3 regions of the Amycolatopsis albidoflavus genome follow, and region 3 is predicted to be linked to each of the others. Evidence: riboswitches for the same ligand, from Rfam matches in the RefSeq annotation. Region 3 holds a riboswitch; each other region holds the start of a gene.
What was found. Region 3 has a riboswitch for S-adenosylmethionine ahead of ABD156_RS36610 (aminotransferase class V-fold PLP-dependent enzyme). Riboswitches for the same ligand answer to the same signal wherever they lie in the genome.
Positions count from the first base shown of each region.

Region 1: it holds a riboswitch for S-adenosylmethionine, as region 3 does, so the genes downstream of both, ABD156_RS28520 (methionine ABC transporter ATP-binding protein) here and ABD156_RS36610 (aminotransferase class V-fold PLP-dependent enzyme) in region 3, are expected to answer to the same signal.
Region 2: it holds a riboswitch for S-adenosylmethionine, as region 3 does, so the genes downstream of both, thrC (threonine synthase) here and ABD156_RS36610 (aminotransferase class V-fold PLP-dependent enzyme) in region 3, are expected to answer to the same signal.

Region 1 covers NZ_BAAAHV010000017.1:206,131-210,164, reverse strand. Annotated here, with positions in the region: gene ABD156_RS28530 (resuscitation-promoting factor) at 1-681, shown strand, start outside; gene rsmA (16S rRNA (adenine(1518)-N(6)/adenine(1519)-N(6))-dimethyltransferase RsmA) at 774-1,616, shown strand; SAM riboswitch class I at 2,196-2,286, shown strand; gene ABD156_RS28520 (methionine ABC transporter ATP-binding protein) at 2,503-3,516, shown strand.
Region 2 covers NZ_BAAAHV010000022.1:318,593-322,626, forward strand. Annotated here, with positions in the region: gene ABD156_RS34585 (ComEC/Rec2 family competence protein) at 1-120, shown strand, start outside; gene thrC (threonine synthase) at 145-1,410, opposite strand; SAM riboswitch class I at 1,424-1,557, opposite strand; gene holA (DNA polymerase III subunit delta) at 1,689-2,660, shown strand; gene rpsT (30S ribosomal protein S20) at 2,834-3,094, opposite strand; gene ABD156_RS34605 (DMT family transporter) at 3,488-4,034, shown strand, end outside.
Region 3 covers NZ_BAAAHV010000022.1:755,413-759,446, forward strand. Annotated here, with positions in the region: gene ABD156_RS36605 (potassium/proton antiporter) at 38-1,516, shown strand; SAM riboswitch class IV at 1,613-1,727, shown strand; gene ABD156_RS36610 (aminotransferase class V-fold PLP-dependent enzyme) at 1,768-3,099, shown strand; gene ABD156_RS36615 (hypothetical protein) at 3,387-3,860, opposite strand; gene lspA (signal peptidase II) at 3,959-4,034, shown strand, end outside.

The DNA.
Region 1 (4,034 bases), on a different contig from region 3:
CAGGTCAAGACCCTCAAGCACATCACGCTCTTCGACGGCACCAACGCGCCCCGCCAGGTGAGCACCAACGCGGTGACCACCAAGGAGTTCGTCTCCGACCTGAAGCTGAACCTCGGCCCGGACGACGCGATCGACGGCGGCCTCGACGTCAGCCTGAAGAACGGTGCCGAGGTCCACGTCAGCCGCATGGGCGTGTCGATGGTCAACCAGGAAGAGACCATCGACCCCGAGGTGCAGAAGGTCGACGACCCGACGCAGCTGCAGGGCCAGCAGAGCGTCGACGACCCGGGCACGCCGGGCAAGAAGCTCGTGACCTACAAGGTCACCAAGAAGAACGGCGAAGAGATCTCGCGCGAGCAGATCTCGGAGAAGACCCTGGTCGAGGCCAAGGCCAAGATCATCAAGGTCGGCACCAAGAAGCCGCCGGCCCCGGCCATCGGCGACACCGGCGTGTGGGACCGCATCGCGCAGTGCGAGTCGGGCGGCAACTGGTCCATCAACACCGGCAACGGCTACTACGGCGGCCTCCAGTTCGACAAGCAGACCTGGGCGGCTTACGGCGGCACGCAGTACGCGCCGACGGCCGACAAGGCCACCCGCGAGCAGCAGATCGCGACCGCCGAGAAGGTGCGCGACGCGCGCGGCGGCTACAGCGCCTGGGGTTGCGGCTACAAGGCCTGAGCACTCTCTGATTTTCCGGCAGGCGGCCGGGAGCCTCGCGCTCCCGGCCGCCTGTTTTCGTCCGCTGCGTCGTCGCTGGGTAGGCTCGTGCGGTGGTGGAACTGCTGGGGCCTGCCGAAATCCGCGGGCTGGCCGACGAACTCGACGTCCGGCCCACGAAGAAGCTCGGGCAGAACTTCGTGCACGACCCCAACACGGTCCGCCGCATCGTCGAACTCGGCGGCGTGCGGCCGGGGGACGTCGTGCTGGAGGTCGGGCCCGGTCTCGGGTCGCTGACGCTGGGCCTGCTCGCCGCCGGCGCTCAGGTCGTCGCCGTGGAGATCGATCCGGTGCTGGCCGCCCGCCTGCCGCAGACCGTCGCCGAGCGCGCCCCGGAGGCAGCGGAGCGGCTGACCGTCGTCGGTGCCGACGCGTTGCGTGTGCGGGCCGCCGATCTTCCGGCTGAGCCGGTGTCGATCGTGGCGAACCTGCCGTACAACGTCGCGGTACCGGTGGTGCTGCACCTGCTGGCCGAGTTGCCGTCGCTGCGCAGCGGACTCGTGATGGTCCAGACCGAGGTCGCCGATCGGATGGCGGCCGGGCCGGGCAGCCGGACTTACGGCGTGCCGAGCGTGAAGCTCGCTTGGTACGGACCGGCGCGCAAAGTCGCCGCCGTGCCGCGCGCGGTGTTCTGGCCGGTGCCGAACGTCGATTCCGCGCTGGTGTCGTTCACCCGGACCGACCCGGTGTCCGGGGTGGATCGCGCGCGGTTGTTCGCGGTGGTCGACGCGGCGTTTTCGCAGCGGCGCAAGACTTTGCGGGCCGCGCTCGCCGGGTGGGCCGGTTCCGCGGAGCGGGCCGGTGAGTTGCTCGCCGAAGCGGGGATCGACCCGAAGACGCGCGGGGAGCAGCTCGACGTGCACGCGTTCGCGCGGATCGCGGCTGCCGGAAACTGACCCCCTCCCACGGCGCTCGCTTGTGACGTCCAACTGCGGCGGCGTGGCGGGTATTCCGGGAGCGGGGCTTCGATTTCGGTGCGTGGCCTGATGATCTCGCGTCGTCGCTGATCGTGGATCATTCCGAGGTCTCGTAGCTACTCTCGGTCATCGCGCGATGGCGGCTGAGATGGCCGGTTACCTGTGACGGGCGGCTCGTCAAGGCCATGGCATTCGGGGGAGCTTGATTGCTCCCCGGACCGGATTGTTCAGCGACGCCGGTTCGAGGTGCTTCGCTCCGCTGACCTATCTCGACCCGGTCGCGGGCCCGCGGCCCCCGGCCTCGAAGCCCGCGGCCACCGGTCACTTGACAACGGGAAAACTCTTGTTCCACAAAGATTCTTGATCGTCCACAGTGGAACGAACTAGTTCGCCGCCCGCCGCCGGAGCGAGGGTTCCGCAGGTCGGGGCAATGTTCGGGGACCGAGGTTCCGGGTTTCCGGGTCTTGGACGCCGTGTTCCGATATGCGGGCACCACCAGACGTGTGATCTGCACCAACGCGCTTGCGTTCAGCCAATGGGATCGGCTTTACTCGAAAGCGTCCATCCCGAGCGACTGAGAGACCTGGCTCGCCGAAGTCGCAGCAACCACCCTCCGCAGGGCAGGTGCTACCGCCAGGACCGATGGAGGCTGTTTTCGATGAAGAGGGTCACCCGCCCGCTCCTGCTGACCCGCCGGCGCGTAGTCGACGAAGGTCGCCGCTCGGTATGTGCGTGTCAACGCTCCATGGTCATCGCCTGATCGTTTTTCCCGCAGTTTCTTGCGCCGTCCACTGTGGACGGTAATTCGATGACGCCTTGGCGCGCCCGGATCCGGCGCCGCGCCTCGTATGCCTGGAGCCCTTTCGTGATCACTGTCGAAAACGTGTCCAAGTCCTTTCCCTTCCACGGAAATCGTGTCGCCGCGCTGCGCGACGTGAGCGTTGACGTGCAAGCCGGCTCGCTGTTCGGGATCGTGGGTCCGTCCGGCTCCGGCAAGTCGACCCTCGCCCGTTGCATCGCGCTGCAGGAGCGCCCCGACCGCGGCGTCGTGCGGCTCGACGGCCTCAACACCGCGACGCTGGACGGCAAGCGGCTGCGGGAGATCCGCCGCCAGCTCGGTGTCGTCGGGACCAAATCGGAGCTGCTCGCCGAGCGCACCATCGCGGGCAACATCGCCAGCCCGCTGGAACAGCTCGGCGTCGACGGCCCGCAGCGGCGCAGCCGCGTCGGCTCGCTGCTCGACCTGGTCGGCCTCACCCCGCGCGCCGCGCAAAAGCCGGAAGAACTCACCGACGGCCAGCTCCGCCGGGTCGCGGTCGCCAAGGCGCTCGCCGCCGGACCGGCCGTGCTGCTCGCCGACGACCCGACCGCCGGGGTTTCGGCGGAAGACGCCGGCGCGGTGCTCGCCGTGCTCGACCGGGCGCGCGCCGAACTGGGCGTGACGGTCGTCGTCACCACGCCGGACGCCGACGTCGTCCGCCGGGTCTGCGACGACGTCGCGGTGCTCGACAACGGCGCGATCGTCGAACGCGGCACGGTGCTCGACCTGATCTCGACGCCGGACAGCTGGACCGCGCAGGCGGTGCTGCCGTCGATCGAGACCTCGCGCACCCAGTCCGCGAAGTACGACCGCGCGGTCGACGTCGTGCTGATCGGGTTTGCGTCGGTGGGTGCGTTGCTGCCTGAGGCGGCTAGTCGCTTCGATGTCGAACTTGCCACTATTGGGGGTGGCCTCACTCGTATTGGGGATACGCCGATCGCTCGGTTCCGGTTGGGGGTGCGCGGGGAGCGGGCTGAGGCTGCGCTGTCGTGGATTTCTGATCGGGGGGCGTTTGTTAGTCAGGTGGTTCGTGGGCCGCAGAGTGTTGTGGCGGCTTGAGGTTTTGGTTTGACGTAAGGCGTTCGCGGGCCGCTCCGGGTATGGGGCGGCCCGTGGTGGTTGGGTTGGTGGGGCAGGTCACCAGCTGTGTTTTTGGCGCCGGCTCCGCCGTCGCGGGCGGGATCGCTTTTAAGCCGACGTTTGGGGGCTGCCCGGCGTGAGGGGCCTTCGGCCTGTCACGCCGGGCAGCCCCCAAACGTCGGCGCGATCCCGCGTTGTGGTCCAGGTCCGCATTGAGGGTTTTTGTGAGGTGGTTGATTTTTCGCCACCGTCACCGCCACCGTCACCGCTGCTGCCAACGCGATCTGCGGCGTGGGGATGATCTGCGCGGGCGCGGTCCGGAGGTCTGTGGGGGTGGCGCGGGGGAAGGGTGCGGCGTTTGCGGGTGTGGCATTCGCCGTCGCGGAGTTGTCACCGGGGCCAGTTTTTTGGGGCGGGTGTCCGGACTGTTGGGACGGGTGTCCTGAAGTCCGTCGTGAAATCTGGGCGGGTTTTTCTCCTGGTGAGCCTTGGCGGGG
Region 2 (4,034 bases), 440 kb from region 3:
CTCGGCACGATGGGAGTGCTGGTCACCCGGACCGATATCGACGGCGACACCGCCGTTCTGCCCGCGGGAAACGGACCGGCGGTCGCGCGCCGAGGCGAGCCGCGGGGTCCGCCGAGGTAAGGCGGCGGACCCCGGGCCGGCGGGTCAGTAGCCGAGCGCCTTGGCGACGGCTGCGGCGGACGGCGGCACGGTGGCCTTCGGGCCGATGTGGTTCTCGACCGCGTCGAGGGTCTTCAGACCGTCACCGGTGATGAGGAGGACGGTTTCGGCGTCCGGGTCGAGCTTGCCGGTTTCGACGAGCTTCTTCGCGGTCGCCACGGTGACGCCGCCCGCGGTCTCGGTGAAGATGCCTTCGGTGCGCGCGAGCAGCCGGATGCCTTCGACCACCTCTTCGTCGGTGACGTCCTCGATCGCGCCGCCGGTGCGGTTGACCACGTCGAGCACGTACGGACCGTCGGCCGGGTTCCCGATCGCGAGCGAGCGGGCGATCGTGTCCGGCTTCACCGGCTGGACCACGTCGTGGCCGTTGCGGTACGCGGTGGAGACCGGCGAGCAACCGGTGGCCTGCGCGCCGAACACCTTGTACGGGCTGGCGTCCACGAGACCGAGCTGGCCCAGCTCGCGGAAACCCTTGTCCACCTTGGTGAGCTGGGAACCGGAGGCGATCGGCACGACGATCTGCTCGGGAATGCGCCAGCCGAGCTGCTCGGCGACCTCGTAGGCGAGCGTCTTCGAGCCCTCGGAGTAGTACGGGCGGACGTTGACGTTCACGAACGCCCACTTCGGGTGCTCGCCGGCCAGTTCGGTGGCGAGCCGGTTCACGTCGTCGTAGTTGCCGTCGACGGCGATCAGGTCGCCGTCGTAGACCGCGGTGGTGAGGATCTTCGCGCGCTCGAGGTTCTTCGGGATCAGCACGACCGACCGCCAGCCGGCGCGGGCCGCGGCGGCCGCGGTCGCGTTGGCCAGGTTGCCGGTCGAGGGACACGCGAGGACCTCGAAGCCGAACTCGCGCGCGGCCGCGAGCGCGACGGCGACCACGCGGTCCTTGAACGAGTGCGTCGGGTTGCCGGTGTCGTCCTTGACCCACACGCTCTTGAGGCCGAGCTCCTTCGCGAGCCGGTCGGCGCGCACGAGCCTGGTACAGCCGGGTTCGGTGTTCGGGGTCTCCTCGACGGTCGAGGGGACGGGAAGGAGTTTCTTGTAACGCCAGATGTTGCGCGGGCCCGCCTCGATGTCCTCGCGGCGGACGCGGCCGAAGTCGTAGGCGACCTCGAGCGGCGAGAAGTCTTCGGCGGAGACGAATTCCGGAGCGAGCGGCTGCCGGTGCCCTTCTTCCTTCGACACCAGTTCGACGGCCGGACCGAGGTCGATCGTCTTGTTGGCGGAGGTGGCGCTGAGGGCTGCAGTCATCGCGAGGTTCCTTTCCTCATCTGCCCCGCCGAAGCGGGCCGGAATTGGCACCGTGGTCGTCAGCTATCCCGCGATCGCGGGATGACAGGCTGTACGCCGGTTGCCGGGGCTTCGTCGGGCCGTTCCCTCTGCCCCTCTGGATGAGCGGTATTCGGTTGTCGGAGCGCCGGTGGGCGCGTCCTCGGCTACACCGTACGACATCCCGATCAGCTCGTGCCACGGAGGCGGCCCACATCACCGGGGCGGACGGCCCGGCGGCCGGGTGAGAGGATGACGAGGTGACCACCGCACCCGCGCCGCTGCACCTCGTCACGGGCGAGGAAGAACTGCTCATCGAACGGGCTGTGCGAGCTTCCCTCGACGCGGCCAAGGCCGCGGACCCGACGGCGGACCTCACGCGGACGCGGGTGTCCGATCTCACACCGCCCGTCCTGGCTGAGCTGGTCAGCCCGTCATTGTTCGCCGAAGGGCGCGTGATCGTGCTGGAGTCGGCGCAGGACATCTCGCAGGAGCTGTCCGACGCCGTCCTGGCGTACGTGAAGGCGCCGGCCGACGGCATCGTCCTCGTGGTCGTGCACAGCGGCGGCGGGCGGAGCAAGGCCGCGAAGGCCCTGCCGGGCGCGTTGAAAAAGGCGGGCGCGGAGATCACCGAATGCCCGAAGCTCACCAAGCCGGCCGAGCGGGAGGCGTTCGTCCGCAACGAGGTGCGGCGCGCGGGCGGCAAGATCGACGGCGCGGGCCTGCTGGCGCTGCTCGACTCGGTCGGCTCGGACCTGCGCGAACTGTCCTCGGCGGCGACGCAGCTGGTCGCCGACACCGGGGGAGTCATCGACGAGCAGGCGGTCCGCCGCTACCACACCGGACGCGCCGACGTGACCGGCTTCGCGGTCGCGGAGAAGGCCGTCGCGGGAGATCGGGCGGCTGCGATGGAGTCGCTGCAGTGGGCGATGCAGCTGGGCGTTCCGCACGTCCTGGTGGCCGACGCGCTAGCTGACGCGGTCCGCACGATCGCTCGCGTGTCCGCCGCCGGCCGCGGCAACCCGAACCAGATGGCGGGCGAACTGGGCATGCCGCCGTGGAAGATCCGCAAGGCGCAGGGCCAGTCGCGCGGCTGGGGCCAGGACGGCCTGGCGACCGCGATGCGCGTCGTGGCGCGGCTGAACGCCGAGGTCAAAGGTGCGGCGGCCGATGCGAACTACGCCCTGCAGCGCGCGGTCCTCGAGGTGGTCGCGGCCAAGGGAGACCGCTGACGCTCCGGCGAAATGCGGCTCTGACCGGCTGCGGCGTTCGGTTCCGCCGCACGCCATGATGACCGCTGGCTAAGAGGTGCGGTCAGCCGTCATCGGTGCAAGGTAATCCGCGATTCCCGGACACGGAAAAGGCCCGGCAGCCGAAGCCGCCGGGCCTTCCGGAAAGACTGCGCTCAGAGCTGGTTCGCGCGCTTCGCGAGAGCCGACTTCTTGTTCGCGGCCTGGTTGGCGTGGATGACGCCCTTGGTGACGGCCTTGTCGAGCTTGCGAGCAGCGTCGCGCTGCAGTTCGAGGGCCTTGTCCTTGTCACCGGCTTCGGCGGCCTCGCGGAACTTGCGGATCGCGGTCTTCACCGAGGACCGGATCGCCAGGTTGCGCTGCCGCGCCTTCTCGTTGGTGTCGATGCGCTTGACCTGCGACTTGATGTTGGCCATGGAGGCGTTCCTCTTTCACTCGGTGAAGGTCGCTGCCGCGTTCGCGTGGCTCCGGATCAGTCCCGAGGGACTGCCGGGTTTCCTCCCTGACGGAATGCCGCACGGCAACAATCGAAAATCTTAACAGCCCTGCTCGCGGCCCTGGAACGGGCCCCGGAGCCGATAACCGTTCGGCATCCCGCCCGCGTCTCCGTTACGGTGGATTTCGGTAGTGCCTAGGGTTCCGTCGCCTGCCCGTGGTCCCGCAGAGCGGGTCGCGAAGACAACGAGGGCGGGCGGGACTGGTCCGAGCGGCACCTTCGGCGGGACACCGAGCCCTGCCGTTCATCTGACGGGACAAAAGCCTGGAGGACCCGGTCTTCAGCATGCGCTGAAAACCTGAAAGGGTCCCGGATGAACACCACTGCCCTCGCCATGGTTCTCGTCGCCGCGGTCGTGCACGCCGTGTGGAACCTCGCCGCCAAACGGGTTTCCGGCGGCGGTCCGCGATTCGTCTGGCTGTACTACACGGTTTCCGCGGTCGCGATGCTCCCGGTGATCGCGGTCGCGCTCGCCGTCGAACCCGAACGTCCACAGTGGACTTGGCTGCTCGCCGCACTGGTCACCGCGGTCCTGCATGTGATGTACGGGATCGTGCTGCAGCGCGGCTACGAGGTCGGCGACCTGTCGATCGTCTACCCGCTGGCCCGTGGCACCGGACCGCTGGTGTCGGTGCTCGTGGCCGTCACAGTTCTCGGCGAACGGCCGGGCGTGCTTGGGCTGGTCGGCGCCTTCCTTGTCATCGCCGGCGTCCTGGTGATCAGCCTCGGCGGCAGCACCGGCGACGCCAAAGCCCGCCGCGCCGGGGTGTTCTACGGCGTCGCCACCGGAGCGGTCATCGCGGCTTACACGCTCTGGGACGCGCACTCGGTCACGTCGCTCGGAGTGTCCCCGCTCGTCT
Region 3 (4,034 bases):
CTGGACGCCTGCGGGCGACCGGGAGGGAGGCGGGCGAATGGACGAGCTTCCCATGGTGCTGGGCGTCGGCGCGCTGGTTCTGGTCGTCTCGGTCGTCGCGGTGCGGGTGTCCATCCGGCTCGGATTCCCGTCGCTGCTGCTGTATCTCGGGATCGGCGTCGTGCTCGGCGAGGCCGGATTCGGCATCCGCTTCGACAATCCGGCGCTCACCCAGTCGCTCGGGCTCGCCGCGCTCGTCCTGATCCTCACCGAAGGCGGGCTCACCACGCGCTGGTCCGCGGTGAAACCCTCGCTGGGGCCCGGAATCCTGCTGTCCACAGTGGCCGTGGTGATCAGCATCGCGGTCACCGGCGCGGCTCTGCACTGGCTGCTCGGCCTCGACTGGCGGCTCGCCCTGCTGTGGGGTGCGGTCCTCGCGTCCACCGACGCCGCGGCGGTGTTCTCCGTGCTGCGCACCGCCGGGGTCGGCAAACGGCTCGTCGGCGCGCTGGAACTGGAATCCGGCATCAACGACGCGCCCGCCTACATCGCGGTCGTCGTGCTCGCGTCCGGCGAGGCGGTCGACTGGTCGCTGCCGCTGCTGGTGGTCTACGAGCTGCTCACCGGTCTCGTGCTCGGCCTCGCCTTCGGCTGGCTGGGCGCGCAGGCGCTGCGCCGGGCCGCGCTCCCGGCCACCGGTCTGTATCCGCTCGCCACGGTGGCGGTGTGCGTGCTCGCGTACTCCTCGGGGCAGCTCGCGCACGCGTCCGGCCTGCTCGCCACCTACGTCGCCGGCCTGGTGCTGGGGAACTCCAAGCTGCCGCACCGGTCGGACACCCTGTCGTTCGCCGAAGGGCTCGGCTGGCTCGCGCAGATCGGCTTGTTCGTGCTGCTCGGCCTTTTCGCGTCGCCGACCCGGCTGCTCGAAGCGCTGATTCCGGGCCTCGTCGCGGGCGCGGTGGTGCTGCTGCTCGCCCGGCCGCTGTCGGTGGTCCTGTCGCTGCTGCCGTTCCAATTGCCCTGGCGAGATCAGGCGTTCCTGTCCTGGGCCGGCCTTCGCGGCGCGGTGCCGATCGTGCTCGCGATGATCCCGCTGTCCGAAGGCGTGCCCGGCGCGCAACGGCTCGTGGACGCGGTTTTCGTGCTCGTCATCGTGCTCACCGTGCTGCAAGGCGCGACGCTCAGCCCGCTTGCGCGGATCCTCGGGCTCACGAAGGCGGCGCAGGCGCACGAGATCGAGGTCGACTCCGCGCCGCTCGACGAACTCGGCGCGGAACTGCTGCAAGTGCGCATCCAGAAGGGCTCGAAGCTGCACGGCGTGTACCTGTCGGAGCTGCGGCTGCCCGCCGGTGCGACGGTCAGTCTCGTGGTGCGCGGCGGTACGGGCTTCACGCCGCAGAAAACGAGCCGGTTGCAGGTCGAAGACCAGCTTCTGGTGGTCACGACCGCCGCCGACCGCGACGCGACCGAACGGCGGATCCGGGCGGTCGACCGGGCTGGCCGCCTCGCCCGCTGGCACGGGGAATCCGGGGCCTGATCCTTCTGTCCTTTGTGGACACTGCTTGTGACCGCTGTCTCAGATCACGAGACGGGGCTGGTTTCTTTCGCCGGTTGTCCGCTATCGTCGGTTTCAGGTCATGAGTGCCAGCGCGAAGCCCCGGCTTGCTGGCCGGCAACCCTCCTACCGCGGTGGGGTGCCCCGGGTGAGGACCAGGCCGGTCGCGCAGCGCGACGGGCAAGCGCGGGCCCCTCGCCGGGGGTCCCCCGGAACGCCGAGGAGGCGCCGTCATGACTCTCGCACTCGACCGGTCCACGGAAACTGTTGTTCCTGCCGTTCCCCCTGTGGCCGGTGCGTCGCTGCGGGTGCCGTTGGTGACGGGCGGCGACATCGGTTACGCCAATCTTGATCACGCGGCCAGCGCGCCTTGTCTGGACGCGGTCCGGTCGGCGGTGGACGAGTTTCTTCCCTGGTATGCCAGCGTGCATCGTGGTGCTGGGTTCGCTTCGCAGGTTTCTACGCGGTTGTACGAGCGGACTCGTGGTGTGTTGCGTCGGTTTGTGGACGCTCGTAGTGGGGATTCGGTGATCTTCACTCGCAATACGACTGATGCGTTCAATCTGCTGGCGAAAGCGTTGCCGCGTAAGACTTCTGTGGTTGTTTTCGACAGTGAGCACCATGCGGCGTTGCTGCCTTGGCGCGGGCCGAATGTCCGGCGGGTGCAGTTGCCGCGCACTCGGCTTGCTGCGGTGTCCGTTGTGGACGAAGCCCTGGCGGAATGTCCGCAGGGGCCTCGGTTGGTGGTTGTCGCTGGGGCGTCGAATGTGACTGGTGAGTTGTTGCCGGTGGCGGAGATTGCCGCGGTGGCTCGGAAGCATGGGGCTCGGGTGGCTCTTGACGCCGCGCAGTTGGCTCCGCATCGGCGGATTTCGTTGCGGGAGTTGGATGTCGACTACGTGGCGTTGTCCGGGCACAAGCTGTACGCGCCGTTCGGGGCTGGGGCGTTGGTCGGGCGCAGTGACTGGTTGCGGGCTGCTGAGCCGTATCTGGCCGGTGGTGGGGCGACCAAGCTGGTGACTGAGGAAGCTGTCGTGTGGAACAGCGGCGAGGAGCGGCACGAGGCTGGGTCGCCTAATACCGTTGGGGTGTATGCGTTGGGGGTGGCTTGCGAGCAGTTGGCGGCGCAGTGGGAGGCCATCGGGGCGCATGAGGCTGCATTGCTGGAGCGGTTGCGCAAGGGGCTGGCCGGGCTGCCTGGGTGTGCCGAGTTGCGGTTCTTTGACGCGCCGGTGGATCGGGTTGGCACGGTGAGTTTTGTTGTCGACGGGTTTGAGCCTGGGTGGCTGGCGGCGGTGTTGTCGGCTGAGTACGGGATTGGGGTGCGGGACGGGGCGTTCTGCGCTCATGTGGCTGCTCGGCGGTTGATTCGCGAGGCCGGCGGCGAGGGGCAGCAGGCGGTTCGGGTGAGTCTCGGGTTGGGGAGTACCGAGGAGCACGTGGACCGGTTGGTGCTGGCTTTGCGGCAGATCGTGGCTCGGGGAGCTCGGTGGGAGTACGCGAAGGTTGACGGGCGGTGGGCGCCGGTGGGGGATACTCGGGAGTTGCCGGGGTTTTGTGTTTGATTAGGCCGGTTTGCGGGTGCCGGTTTGCGGGTGCCGGGGTGGTGGGGCCGGGTTTCGGGGGTTGCTCACCAAGCTGTGTTTTTGGCGTCGGCTCCGCCGCCGCGGGCGGGATCGCTTTTAAGCCGGCGTTTGGGGGCTGCCCGGCGTGAGGGGCCTTCGGCCTGTCACGCCGGGCAGCCCCCAAACGCCGGCGCGATCCCGCGTGGTGGGCAAGTTGGGTTTGCCCGGCTGGGTGTTGGCAAGTTGGGTTTGCTGGGCTGGGTGTGGTCGAGTTGGGGTTGCCGGGTCTAGGGGTGGGCTAGTTGGGCGTTGCAGGCTGAGTGGATTGCTTCTTTGATTTGCTCTTCCGGGCGGCCCCAGGGCTGGTCCCATTCTTCGTCCAGCATCCAGGCTTGCGCTAGCGGCAGGTTGACGACGCTGTCGGAGTAGTTGGTGCGGACGATGATGGTGTGCAGGTCGTTCAGCAGGGCGCGTTCGGTTAGGTGGCCGTTCAGGAGCAGTTGGGCCAGGTGGGTGAAGGCTGTTTGGGCTGCGTCGGCTGGGGTGGGGATGGGGGTGTGGCAGTCGGCTAGGGCGGACTGTTGCACGTCGTGGATTTCCCGCGGTTCGGTGTGGGAGAGGCCTGCCAGGTGGCGTAGGTGTTCGCCGTCCTCTCCCTCGGCTAGCCAGTGGGCTGCCCACAGGGGGAGGTCGTTCGTGGGGGAGAGGTCCAGGGCGATCCAGGCGGCGGCTACGGCGGGGGCGGGGATCTCGGCGGGCATGCAGTGAGGATGGCGGGGAGGGGCGCGGCGAGACGACTGAATTTGGGTCCGGGACTGCCGCTGTGACCTGGTTGGGCGCGGTTGTGGACAATGGGGGTGTGAGCACCGATCCTTCGCCGTCCGAATCCGAGGTCGAGCCGTCTGCGGAACCGCCTGAGCAGGGGGCTGCCGAGG